Regions from separate parts of the Bradyrhizobium sp. 142 genome, predicted to be linked through region 1. Evidence: predicted binding sites of a transcription regulator. Region 1 holds the regulator's gene; each other region holds the start of a gene.
What was found. The regulator PhoB, encoded in region 1, activates phosphate uptake and scavenging genes when phosphate is short. The targets are predictions, from matches to a motif close to TGTCATNNANCTGTCAT.
Positions count from the first base shown of each region.

Region 2: a site for PhoB is predicted at 1,702-1,718, ahead of IVA82_RS14420 (RNA degradosome polyphosphate kinase). Genes of this name have one in related genera too.
Region 3: a site for PhoB is predicted at 1,124-1,140, ahead of IVA82_RS34365 (DUF47 domain-containing protein). Genes of this name have one in related genera too.

Region 1 is NZ_JADPKQ010000173.1:21,333-25,726, reverse strand. It holds gene IVA82_RS16285 (aspartate aminotransferase family protein) at 1-1,138, opposite strand, end outside; gene IVA82_RS16280 (GcrA family cell cycle regulator) at 1,590-2,102, shown strand; gene phoB (phosphate regulon transcriptional regulator PhoB) at 2,397-3,104, opposite strand; gene phoU (phosphate signaling complex protein PhoU) at 3,128-3,844, opposite strand; gene pstB (phosphate ABC transporter ATP-binding protein PstB) at 3,856-4,394, opposite strand, start outside.
Region 2 is NZ_JADPKQ010000144.1:35,346-39,739, forward strand. It holds gene purM (phosphoribosylformylglycinamidine cyclo-ligase) at 1-185, opposite strand, end outside; gene IVA82_RS14410 (CDP-alcohol phosphatidyltransferase family protein) at 340-882, shown strand; gene IVA82_RS14415 (DnaA/Hda family protein) at 974-1,651, shown strand; gene IVA82_RS14420 (RNA degradosome polyphosphate kinase) at 1,793-3,982, shown strand; gene ppx (exopolyphosphatase) at 3,998-4,394, shown strand, end outside.
Region 3 is NZ_JADPKQ010000374.1:62,302-66,695, reverse strand. It holds gene IVA82_RS34375 (branched-chain amino acid ABC transporter permease) at 1-56, shown strand, start outside; gene IVA82_RS34370 (branched-chain amino acid ABC transporter permease) at 58-1,026, shown strand; gene IVA82_RS34365 (DUF47 domain-containing protein) at 1,183-1,827, shown strand; gene IVA82_RS34360 (inorganic phosphate transporter) at 1,926-2,933, shown strand; gene sugE (quaternary ammonium compound efflux SMR transporter SugE) at 2,926-3,240, opposite strand; gene IVA82_RS34350 (peptide chain release factor 3) at 3,397-4,394, shown strand, end outside.

The DNA.
Region 1 (4,394 bases):
CTTCGATCTCGACCTCGGTAACGATCAAAGGCGGCAGGAAACGCACGACATTATCGCCGGCGCCGACGGTCAGGAGCTTTTCATCGCGCAGCGCCGCAACCAGATCGCCGGATGGCACCACGGCCTTGATGCCGATCAGCAAGCCCTCGCCGCGGACTTCGCTGACGACGTCGCCATGGCGGTCGATCACGGACGCGAGCTTCTGCTTGAGCAGCAGCGACATCTTCTGCACATGATCGAAGAAGCCGGGATTGAGCATGACGTCGAGCACTGCATTGGCGGCGGAGACCGCGAGTGGATTGCCGCCGAAGGTCGAGCCGTGCGAGCCCGGGGTCATGCCGGACGCCGCTTCCGCGGTCGCCAGGCACGCGCCGATCGGGAAGCCGCCGCCGAGCGCTTTCGCCAACGACATCACGTCGGGCGTGACGCCGAGGCGACGATGGGCGAAGAGATCGCCGGTGCGGCCCATGCCGGTCTGCACCTCGTCGAACGCAAGCAACAGGCCGCGTTCGTCGCAAAGCTGGCGCAGCGCCCTGAGAAACGCCGGCGTGGCCGAACGCACACCACCCTCGCCCTGGATCGGCTCGATCAGGATGCCCGCGGTCTGCGGACCGATCGCCTTCTTGACGGCATCGAGGTCGCCATGCGGCACCTGGTCGAACCCCTCCATCGGCGGACCGAAGCCTTCGAGATATTTGGCCGAGCCGGTCGCAGCCAGCGTCGCAAGCGTGCGGCCGTGGAACGCGCCTTCAAACGTGATCATGCGGTAGCGGTCGGGATGGCCCTTTGCGGCGTGAAAGCGGCGCACGATCTTGATCACGCATTCCATTGCCTCGGCGCCGGAATTGCAGAAGAACACGAAGTCCGCGAAGCTCTCATTGCACAGACGTGCCGCCAGCCGCTCGCCGTCGGGGCTCTGGAACAGGTTCGACATGTGCCAGAGTTTCGTCGCCTGCTCCTGCAACGCCTTGACCAGCGCCGGATGGGCATGGCCGAGCGCATTCACAGCGACGCCGGAGGTGAAATCGAGGTAACGCTCGCCGTTGGTTGCGATCAGCCAGCAGCCTTCACCGCGCTCGAAACCAAGGTCGGCCCTGGCGAAAACGGGAAGCAGATGCGGCGCGGCGCTGTTGGTCATGACGGTCACTTGGATGTTGAGGCCGGCCTCAACGCGCTTACGCAGCGCACCATTGACCGGCCCGAAAAACGAAACGTGCCGCCTTTTAAGGGCGGCACGTAGTACTATCTTATGCTTGGTAAAACCGGTGTCAATGCCGCCCGGAAAGCCTCGCGAAACGCTGAATCCGTAGTCTTGCGGTGCCGATTTTGCGAGTTTTAGCCACGGAACATGTGGAAGCGAGTCGGCGGACTCTTGCGCGTGAGTCACGCCATATTGTAGCGTTTGGCTTGTCAGATACGACATCTCGTGCAGCGGTTCTGATCTCTAAGTCCTCATGTACCGGCGTAAACGTTCGGGCGCATCTGGTGCGCCCGGCGAGCCTTAAGGGATTCTGGCGGCACGGGTTTTTCAAAGCTTAGGCATTCGCTGTGAGCCGGTATGGCAGGCGCGCAGCGAGGGAAAGGGTGCAATGACGGTTTTGACCTGGTCGGATGATCGCGTCGAGCAGCTGAAGAAGCTCTGGGAGGCCGGACTTTCGGCCAGCCAGATCGCGGCGGAGCTCGGCAATGTGACCCGCAACGCCGTGATCGGAAAGGTGCACCGGCTCGGCCTGTCCGGCCGCGCCAAGAGCCCTTCATCCGCTGCTCCCCGGCCGCGCAAGGCGCGCCCGGCGCAGCACATGATGCGGGTGAACCGTCCGATCTCGCGCGGCAATACGGCGCTGGCGCAGGCCTTCGAGGTCGAGGTGGAGCCGGATCCGGTCACCTACGACAACGTGGTGCCGATGAGCCAGCGGCTGTCGTTGCTGGAATTGAACGAGGCGACCTGTCACTGGCCGGTCGGCGATCCCTCGAGCCCCGATTTCTTCTTCTGCGGCGGCAGGGCGCTGTCCGGCCTGCCCTATTGCGCCCAGCACTCGCGCGTCGCGTACCAGCCGGCGGCGGACCGCAGGCGTGCACCGTCCAAGCCCGGGCCGCGGTAAGCTGGCGGATTAGCTGACTGCAAGGATAGCGCCGTCACACGATGACCGCGCAAATCACTCAGTGTCTCCCGGACAAGCGCGCCTCAAGCGCGCGCAGATCCGGGATCCATGGCCACCGCAAGATGTGGTTACGGGGACTCGGAGTTACCTTTTTTGCGCAACAACCACTCCCTGTGGCTATGGGTCCGGGATCTGCGCTCCGCTCTGGACAACGCTGCGCGTTGCAAACGTTACGCTTGTCCGGGACGACGGCTGAGAGTGTAGCGGCAGCTCGCTAAATCAGCTCGCAAAGGCCTACGCCTGCTCCGCTTTCGCAAAACGATCGTCCAGTGCGTAACCGGCGCCGCGGACGGTGCGGATGGGGTCCTGCTCGCGGCCGAGATTGAGCAGCTTGCGAAGGCGGCCGATGTGCACGTCGACGGTACGCTCGTCGATATAGATGTCGCGGCCCCAGACGCTGTCGAGCAGCTGCTCGCGCGAGAACACCCGGCCGGGGTGCTCCAGGAAGAACTCCAGCAGACGATATTCGGTCGGACCAAGATCAATCGGACGGCCTGAGCGCGCGACGCGACGTTTGTCGCGATCGAGTTCGATGTCGCCAAAGGCGAGCACGGTGGCAAGCCGCTCCGGGCTTGCGCGCCTGAGCAGGCCCTTCACCCGCGCCAGGAGCTCCGGCACCGAGAACGGCTTGACGATGTAGTCGTCGGCGCCGGTCGCCAATCCCCGCACCCGCTCGCTCTCCTCGCCGCGGGCGGTGAGCATGATGATCGGGAGCTGCTTGGTCTCGGGCCGGGTGCGAAGCCGCCGGCACAGCTCGATGCCGGACAACCCCGGCAGCATCCAGTCGAGCACGATCAGGTCGGGGATATGCTCCTTGAGGCGGGTGTCGGCGTCGTCGCCGCGCATCACCGTCTCGACGTCATAGCCGTCGCCTTCGAGGTTGTAGCGGAGAAGCTCTGTCAGAGCTTCCTCGTCCTCAACCACCATAATGCGTGCGCCCATGGGCTCGTTGCTCCCTTGAGTCTTTAGGTATTCGGAACCGTGGTGGCGAAGGTCGTCATGTCGCCCTTCGGCCGCTTGTCGGTGATGGCCTGACCCTCGATCATGTAGAACACGGTCTCGGCAATGTTGGTGGCGTGGTCGCCGATGCGCTCGATGTTCTTGGCGCAGAACATCAGGTGGATGCAGAACGAGATGTTGCGTGGATCTTCCATCATGTAGGTGAGGAGTTCGCGGAACAGCGAGGTGCAGATGGCATCGACTTCCTCGTCGCCCTTCCACACCGCCATCGCCGCCGGCAGATCATGCGCGGCATAGGCGTCCAGCACCGATTTGACCTGCTGCTGCACGAGGTCGGTCATGTGTTCCAGGCCGCGGAACAGCTTCAGCGGATGGAAGTCCGTCTCCAGCGCCGCGACGCGCTTGCCCATGTTCTTGGCGAGGTCGCCAATGCGCTCGAGATCGGTCGCAACGCGCATGGCGCCGACGATCTCGCGCAGGTCAACCGCCATCGGCTGGCGGCGAGCGATGGTGAGCACCGCACGCTCCTCGATGCGCCTCTGGAGGATGTCGAGCTCGGCGTCGATGGTGACGACGCGCTGACCGAGCGCGACGTCGCGCCGGATCAGCGCATCGACGGACTCCACGATCATGCGCTCGGCAATCCCGCCCATCTCGGCGACCAGCCGGGTGAGCTCCTGGAGGTCGGTGTCGAACGCCTTTGCGGTATGTTCAGAAACCATGTCCCGTCTCCTCAGCCGAACCGGCCGGTGATGTAATCCTGCGTACGCCGATCGCTCGGTGACGTGAAGATCCTGCTGGTGTCGTCGAACTCGATCAATTCACCGAGATACATGAAGGCGGTCTTGTCGGAGACGCGGGCCGCCTGCTGCATGTTGTGGGTGACGATCGCGATCGTGTAGTTCTCGGAGAGCTCCTGGATCAGCTCCTCGACCTTGGCGGTCGAGATCGGGTCCAGCGCCGAGCAGGGCTCGTCGAACAGGATCACCTCGGGCCGCACCGCGACCGTGCGGGCGATGCAGAGGCGCTGCTGCTGGCCGCCGGAGAGCGACAGGCCCGAGGCGTTGAGCTTGTCCTTGACCTCGTTCCAGAGCGCGCCGCCGCGCAGCGCCTTCTCGACCCGGTCGTCCATCTCGGATTTCGAGATCCTCTCATAGAGGCGGATGCCGAAGGCGATGTTCTCGTAGATCGTCATTGGGAACGGCGTCGGCTTCTGGAACACCATGCCGACGCGTGCGCGCAGCAGGTTGAGGTCGAGCCGGGGATCGAGAA
Region 2 (4,394 bases), on a different contig from region 1:
AGGATGGGATCCTTGAAACCGGCCGCTTTGAGGTCGAACAGGCCGCCAAAGCCGCCGATCTCGGCGTCGGCACCCGCGCGTGCGGTGGCGCGCACCATCGGCTTGATCAGGTCGACCAGGCGGTTGCCCGCATCGATATCGACGCCTGAATCGGCGTAAGTGAGGCCGTTTTTGCGGTCGGTCATGCCCGATTTCCAGTGGGTTTGCGGCTGGTTACGTCGAATTCCGGGGACACGCAATGGCTCGCATGGCGCGCTGCCCTATACTATGTAGATATCAACCGGTTCGGCCTTCAAACGGGCCGGATTCGAGGTCAGGCCGGGTGCCGGGAAGCGCCGCGTGAGTATTCCGAACATCATTACCCTGGGCCGCATCATGCTGGTCCCGATTATTGTCTGGGCCATCGTGTCGAGCCAAATGGAGGTGGCGTTCGCCGTCTTCCTGATCGCCGGCATAAGCGATGCCGTCGACGGCTTCCTCGCCAAGCGGTTCAACATGACGAGCGAGCTCGGCGCCCTGCTCGACCCGCTTGCGGACAAGGCGCTGTTGGTCTCGATCTACATGGCGCTCGGCATCTGGGGCGCGATTCCGCGCTGGATCGTGATCCTGGTGGTGTCGCGGGACATCATGATCGTGGCGGCCGTGATCGTCTCCTGGCTATTCGACAAGCCGGTCGAGATGAAGCCGTCGAAGGTGTCCAAGCTCAACACTGTGGCCCAGGTGGCCTTCGCGGCGCTGGTATTGGCCGCGCTTGCGTTCGGCTTCAAGGCGCAGCCCTATGATATAATTCTAATGAGCCTCGTCACCGTCTTCACGCTCTCCTCCGTGTCGCTCTATCTCGTTGAGTGGCTGCGGCACATGAGCACCATCGAAGGCAAATGAGCCGGGATAAGCCCCCGCAAAAGGCCAACTCGCGCTCGATACGTCTACTCTTTCAACTGAAGCCGGCCGTCCGGCATGGAGCAAAGCAAGCGTGGCAGGCCGCGTTCATCCCCGACAATTGGCGTTTTCACTTCCGCATGCGGAAAGCCTGAGCCGGGACAATTTCCTCGAAGGTCCCGCCAATGCGGCCGGTCTCGGCCTGATCGACAGTTGGCCGGAATGGCCGAACCGGATCATGTGGCTGGCCGGCCCCGAAGGAAGCGGCAAGAGCCATCTCGGAGCGATCTGGGCCGAGGACGCCGGCGCCCGCTCGACCACGGCGAATGCGCTGATCCCCGCGAGCGTGCCCGGCGCGCTCGCGACCGGCGCCTTGGTGGTCGAGGATCTCAAGGCAAAGGAATTCGACGAGCGCGCCGTCTTCCATCTGATGAACCTCGCGCGTGAAGACGGCGCCTACGTCCTCTTCACCGGACGCGAGGTGCCTGCTGCCCTCGACATCGAACTGCGCGACCTGCGCTCCCGGTTGCGGGCTGTTCCCGTGGTCTCGCTGTTGCCGCCAGACGACCAGCTGTTCCGCGGCCTGATCGTCAAGTTCTGCGCCGACCGCCAGCTCGCCGTTGACGAGACCGTGGTCAGCTACCTCACCACCCGCCTCGAGCGGTCCTCAGCAGCCGCCCGCCAGGCTGTGGAATTGCTCGACAGCGAGGCGCTGCGGCTCGGCCGTCCCGTCACCCGGGCGCTCGCCGCCGAGCTGCTGCGCGACGCCTGAGTCGGCTCCCCATCCACAGCGCTTGACGCGGCGCGCCGGCGGAACGTCAATGTCATCGAAACGTCATCGCACTCACACATGCTCGCGCCGGTTTTGCGCATAAGTCGCAAAGTGAGGCGAAACAGGATGGATCGGCTTCTGATGGACTCTGCGCAAGTCATTGAAATTAAAGAAAAAACTCAAGAATTCGAAGGCCAGCCGACGATCGCTTCGAGCCCCGAGCGGTTCATCAACCGCGAGCTATCGTGGCTGCATTTCAACCGGCGCGTCCTGGAGGAATCGGTCAATCCCAGCCACCCCGTGCTGGAGCGGGTGCGATTCCTGTCGATTTCGGCGAATAATCTCGACGAATTCTTCATGGTCCGCGTCGCCGGCATCAAGGCCCAGGTGCGCGAGGGTATTGCCGAGCGCAGCCCGGACGGCTTGACCCCGTCCGAGCAGCTCGCCCTGATCAACCAGACTGTCTCCAAGCTGGCCTCCGACCAGCAGGCGATCTGGCGCGGCCTGCGCGGCTCGCTGGCCGACGTCGGCATCGTCCTGGTGGACGGCAAGGAGGTCACTAAGGCGGAGCGGACCTGGATCGAGGACTACTTCCTCGCCAACGTGTTCCCGCTGCTGACGCCGCTCGCGATCGACCCGGCCCATCCCTTCCCGTTCATTCCGAGCCTCGGCTTCACCATCGCGCTCCAGCTCACGCGCGCCGCCGACGGCAAGCAAATGAACGCGCTGATCCGCATGCCCGGCAAGATCGACCGCTTCATCCGCCTGCCGGCCGACGGCACGGTGCGGCTAATCACCCTGGAGCAAGCGACTGCCCTGTTCATCAATCGCCTATTCCCCGGCTACAACCTGCACGGCCAGGGCGCCTTCCGCATCATCCGCGACTCCGAGCTGGAAATCGAGGAAGAAGCCGAAGACCTCGTCCGCCTGTTCGAGACCGCGCTGAAGCGTCGTCGCCGCGGTTCGGTGATCCGGCTCGAGATCGACGCCAAGATGCCGGAGCAGCTGCGCAGCTTCGTGCAGCACGCGCTGTCGGCCGCTGACGACGAGGTGTTTCTGGTCGACGGCGTGCTCGCCATGAACGAGCTGTCCCAGCTCACCCGCCTCGACCGGCCCGACCTCGAATTCACGCCTTACGTGCCACGCCATCCCGAGCGCGTGCGCGAGCACGGCGGCGACATTTTTGCCGCGATCCGGCAGAAGGACTTGGTCGTCCATCACCCCTACGAATCCTTCGATGTGGTGGTGCAGTTCCTCCAGCAGGCCACGCGCGATCCGGACGTCGTCGCGATCAAGCAAACGCTCTACCGCACCTCCAACAACTCGCCGATCGTGCGTGCGCTCGCGGAAGCCGCGGAAGCCGGCAAGTCGGTCACCGCGCTGATCGAGCTGAAGGCGCGATTCGACGAAGAGGCCAACATCCGCTGGGCGCGCGACCTCGAACGCGCCGGCGTCCAGGTGGTCTACGGCTTCCTCGAACTCAAGACCCACGCCAAGCTGTCGATGGTGGTGCGCCGCGAAGGTGGCAGCCTCACCACCTATGTCCATACCGGCACCGGCAACTATCACCCGGTGACCGCGCGCATCTACACCGACCTCTCCTACTTCACCTCGGAGCCGACCATCGGCCGCGACGCCGCGCGCGTGTTCAACTTCATCACCGGCTATGCGGCGCCAAGCGATCTCGAAAAGATGGCGGTGTCGCCGCTGACCCTGCGCAAGCGCATCATCCAGCACATCCAGGGCGAGACCGAGCATGCCCGGCACGGCAAGCCGGGCGCGGTCTGGATGAAGATGAATGCGCTGGTCGACCCCGACATCATCGACGCGCTCTACGAAGCGTCACAGGCCGGCGTCCAGGTCGAGCTCGTGGTGCGAGGCATCTGCTGCCTGCGGCCTGGCATTCCGGGCCTGTCGGAAAACATCCGCGTCAAGTCGATCATCGGACGCTTCCTGGAACACGGCCGAATCTACTGCTTCGGCATGGGCCAGGGCCTGCCGAGCGCGAAAGCGGCTGTGTATATCTCGTCCGCCGACATGATGCCGCGCAACCTCGACCGCCGCGTCGAGGTGCTGTGTCCGTTGCAAAATCCCACGGTGCATCAGCAGGTTCTCGAACAGATCATGGTCGCGAACCTGAAGGACAATGAGCAGAGCTGGCAATTGTTGCCGGACGGGTCCTCAACGCGTATGAAGACCGCGAAGGGCGAGGAGCCTTTCAACGTCCACAACTACTTCATGACAAATCCGAGTCTGTCTGGCCGTGGAAAGTCGCTCAAGGAATCCTCGCCGCGCCGTCTCACGCGCCGGAACGAACGTCATCAGCCCTGATCGGGGATTTCTGACGTGACGAGGCCGCGCGAGCGCGGCTCAAGCGTCGCTGTCATCGATATCGGCTCCAACTCGGTGCGTCTCGTCGTCTACGAGGCGCTGGCGCGGAGCCTGATTCCGATCTTCAACGAGAAGACGCTGTGCGGCCTCGGCCGCGAGGTGCAGAGCACGGGCCTGCTTGCGCCGGATGCCGTCGACAAGGCGCTGACCTCGCTGAAGCGATTCCGCGCGCTGTGCCGGGTGATGCAGGTGGGGCGCGTGTTCGCAATCGCCACTGCGGCGTGCCGTGACGCCTCCAACGGCCCCGACTTCATCGCCAAAGCCGAACGCATTTGCGCCGTCAAGATCGAGATCTTGTCCGGGCCGCGCGAGGCGCGGCTGTCGGCGCTCGGCGTGATCTCGGGGATTCACT
Region 3 (4,394 bases), on a different contig from region 1:
TGATGGTGCTGGTGCTCCTGGTGAAGCCAACGGGATTGACGGGAAGGGCGGCCTGATATGACGGTCTTGACGGACGATACGCTGCCGGCAACCCCGCGCGCGGTACGCGACGAGATGATCGTGTTCGTGGTGATGGCGCTGCTGCTGGCCGCGGTGCCCTTCAGCGGCCTCTATCCGTTCTTCGTGATGCAGGCACTTTGCTTCGCGCTGCTCGCCTGTGCCTTCAATCTTCTGATCGGCTATGGCGGTCTGCTGTCGTTCGGTCACGCGATGTTCTTAGGCACCGCCGGTTATTGCAGCGCGCATGCGCTGAAGGTGTGGGCGCTGCCGCCGGAGCTCGGCATCCTCGTCGGCATCGCCGGCGCCTTCGTCCTCTCTATCGTGACCGGCTACATCTCGATTCGGCGCCAGGGCATCTATTTCTCGATGATCACGCTGGCGCTGTCGCAGCTGCTGTACTTTATCTACCTCCAGGCGCCGTTCACCCATGGCGAGGACGGCATCCAGGGCATTCCGCAAGGGCACATGTTCGGCGTCTTCGATCTCTCGAAGCCCACCGTCCTCTATTATGTCGTGCTGGTCGGCTTCCTCGCCGGCTTCCTGCTGATCTACCGCATCATCAACTCGCCATTCGGTGAGGTCCTGAAGTCGATCCGCGAGAACGAGCAGCGCGCGATCTCGCTGGGTTACCGGACCGACCAGTACAAGTTCCTGGCCTTCGTCCTGTCGGGCACGCTGGCCGGCTTCGCCGGTGCGCTGAAGGTGTTCGTGGCGCAGAACGCCTCGCTCACGGACGTGCACTGGTCGATGTCGGGCGAAGTGGTGCTGATGACGCTGGTCGGCGGTCTCGGCACCATCTTCGGCCCCGTGGTCGGTGCCTTCGCCATCATCGCCATGCAGCAATATCTGGCGGGCTTCGGCCAGTGGGTGACGGTGATCCAGGGCTCGATCTTCGTGATCTGCGTGCTTACCTTCCGCCGCGGCGTGGTTGGTGAAATCGCGCATTACTTCCGGCGCTCGCTCTAAGTCGTTGATAGAGTGCTGGTTTTGTTGGCGCGTGAAAGCGGTGGATGATCCGGCTCCGCTGGCGTGAGGTGGCACGCGCGCGGAACGAAAATGGTCTATGACAGTTTCGTGACGGCCCGGTCGGGCCGGGCCATGTCCAACCGGTAGACTATCCCCATGATGCGTTGGTTTCGCGCTTTCCTGCCCAAGGAAGAACGGTTCTTCGACCTGTTCGACCGCCATGCCAAGACCGTGATTCAGGGCTCCATCGCGCTCCAGGGGATGCTGAACGGGGGCGAGGAGACGCCGGTCTATTGCCAGCGCGTCAGTCAGTTCGAGAACGATGCCGACAACATCACCCGCGAGGTGCTGACGGCGGTGCGCCGCACCTTCATCACCCCGTTCGACCGCGGCGACATCAAGAACCTGATCACCTCGATGGACGACGCCATCGACCAGATGCAGCAGACGGCGAAAGCGGTGATGCTGTTCGAGGTCCGAACCTTCGAGCCGCCGATGCGGGAGATCGGCGGGCTTTTGATCGAATGTGCCAATCTGGTCGGACGCGCGCTGCCGCTGATGCAGGCGATCGGCCAGAACGTCGCCATGCTGACGGCGATCACGGAGGAGCTGGGCAAGCTGGAAGGCCGCGTCGATGATCTCCACGACATCGGGTTGAAGGAGTTGTTCCTGAAGCACCGCGACGGCAGTGCAATGAATTTCATCGTCGGTGCCGAGATCTACGACCACCTCGAAAAGGTGGCCGATCGCTTCGACGACGTCGCGAACGAGATCAACAGCATCGTCATCGAGCAAGTCTAGAGCATGATCCGGAAAAGTGCGCGGCGGTTTGCCTTCGCGACAAACGCAGCAGGCGTTTGCGCGGAGATCATGCTCAATCTTTAAAGCAGGGGCGCGCCGTGGATGCTGCGTTGGGTCTACCCGTCCTGGTCGGACTGATCGCCGTCGCGCTGCTGTTCGACTTCCTGAACGGCCTGCATGATGCCGCCAACTCGATCGCGACCATCGTCTCGACCCGCGTGCTGCGGCCGCAATTCGCGGTGTTCTGGGCCGCGTTCTTCAATTTCGTCGCCTTCATGGTGTTTGGGCTGCACGTCGCCCAGACCATCGGCACCGGCATCATCGATCCCGCGATCGTCGATGCGCAGGTGATCTTTGCAGCTCTCGTCGGCGCCATCGTCTGGAATGTGGTCACCTGGGCGCTCGGCATCCCGTCATCGTCGTCCCATGCCCTGATCGGCGGGCTCGTCGGTGGCGGCATGGCCAAGGCCGGGATTTCGGCGGCGGTGTGGGGTGGATTAAGCAAGACCGTGCTGGCCATCGTGCTGTCTCCGCTGGTCGGATTCCTGCTTGCGATGCTGCTGGTTGCGATCGTGTCCTGGGCTTCGGTGCGCTCGACGCCGTTTGCGGTCGACCGCGCCTTCCGCATCCTGCAATTCGCCTCCGCCTCGCTTTATTCGCTCGGTCACGGCGGTAACGATGCTCAAAAGACCATGGGCATCATCGCCGTGCTGCTCTATTCGCAGGGCCATCTCGGCAGCGAGTTCTTCGTGCCGTTCTGGGTGGTGCTGTCCTGCCAGGCGGCGATGGCGATGGGCACGCTGATGGGGGGCTGGCGCATTGTCCGCACCATGGGGTTGCGCATCACGAAACTGACGCCGATGCAGGGGTTTTGCGCCGAGACCGGCGGCGCGGTGACCCTGTTCATGGCGACATTCCTTGGGGTTCCCGTGTCGACCACCCATACCATCACCGGCGCGATCGTCGGCGTTGGCGCCGCCCGCCGCCTCTCGGCGGTGCGCTGGAACGTCGCCAGTTCGATCGTCTATGCCTGGGTGATCACGATGCCGGCCTCCGCGATTGTCGCGGCGCTGACCTGGTGGGCGGTCAAGATTTTCGTCAAGTAACCAGCTTCAGCCCGACAATGCCGGCGATGATCAGTCCGATGCTGGCGAGGCGAAATGCGGTCGCTGGTTCGCCGAAGAGGACGATGCCGAGCGTCGCGGTGCCGACTGCACCGATGCCGGTCCAGACCGCATAGGCGGTTCCAATCGGAAGCGTCTTCAGTGCGAGCCCAAGCAGGACGATGCTGCAGGCCATGGCCGCAAGCGTGAGGACGGACGGAACGAGCCTGGTAAAACCCTCGGTATATTTGAGGCCGATCGCCCAGGAGACCTCCAGCAGGCCGGCGACGAACAGGATGCTCCAGGCCATGACGACCCTCCGCTCAAGCAGGGTCGTCCCCGCGTGTGATGCACTGATGGGCGGGAAGGACGTCCTTCCCAAGGGCGATATGGGGCTGGCCGGAAGGCTCGGCAATCACCATATGAGGCTTGATCAGGCCCATTTTCCCTGCCAAACGCTCCCGACATGTCCGACATCGCCATTTCTGCCGAATCGCCGGCCCGTTCCCCGCTTGCCGCTGAAGTGTCGCGGCGGCGAACCTTTGCGATCATCTCGCATCCGGACGCCGGCAAGACCACGCTGACCGAGAAGCTGTTGCTGTTCGGCGGCGCGATCAATCTCGCCGGCCAGGTCAAGGCCAAGGGCGAGCGGCGGAACACGCGCTCGGACTGGATGAAGATCGAGCGCGAACGCGGCATCTCGGTCGTGACCTCCGTGATGACCTTCGAGTTCGAGGGTTTGGTGTTCAACCTGCTGGACACGCCGGGCCACGAAGACTTTTCGGAAGATACCTACCGCACGCTCACCGCGGTCGACTCCGCCGTGATGGTGATCGACGCCGCCAAGGGCATCGAGGCGCGTACGCGAAAACTGTTCGAGGTCTGCCGCCTGCGCGACATCCCGATCATCACCTTCATCAACAAGATGGACCGCGAGAGCCGCGACGTCTTCGAGCTGCTCGACGAGATCGAGAAGACGCTGGCGCTCGACACCACCCCGATGACGTGGCCGGTCGGTCGCGGCCGCGACTTCCTCGGCACCTATGACGTGGCCAATGGCGGCGTCCGTCTGCTCGAAGGCGGCGGCGCCAAGACCGGCGCGGCGCAGCAGATCGAGATTGCCGAACTCGGCAAGCTCAATGCCAACCTCGACGTCTCCGCGGTGAAGGATGAGCTCGAGCTCGTCACCGAGGCCTCCAAACCGTTCGAGCTCGCCGCGTTTCGCGAGGGACATCTGACGCCGGTCTATTTCGGCAGCGCGCTGCGCAATTTCGGCGTCGGCGACCTCCTGGAAGGCCTCGGCAAGTTCGCACCTGAGCCGCGCGCGCAGGAGAGTGACCAGCGCAAGGTCGAAGCGACCGATCCGCGCATGAGCGCCTTCGTGTTCAAGATTCAGGCCAACATGGACCCGAACCACCGCGACCGCATTGCCTTTGCGCGGCTGTGCTCGGGCAAGCTGAGCCG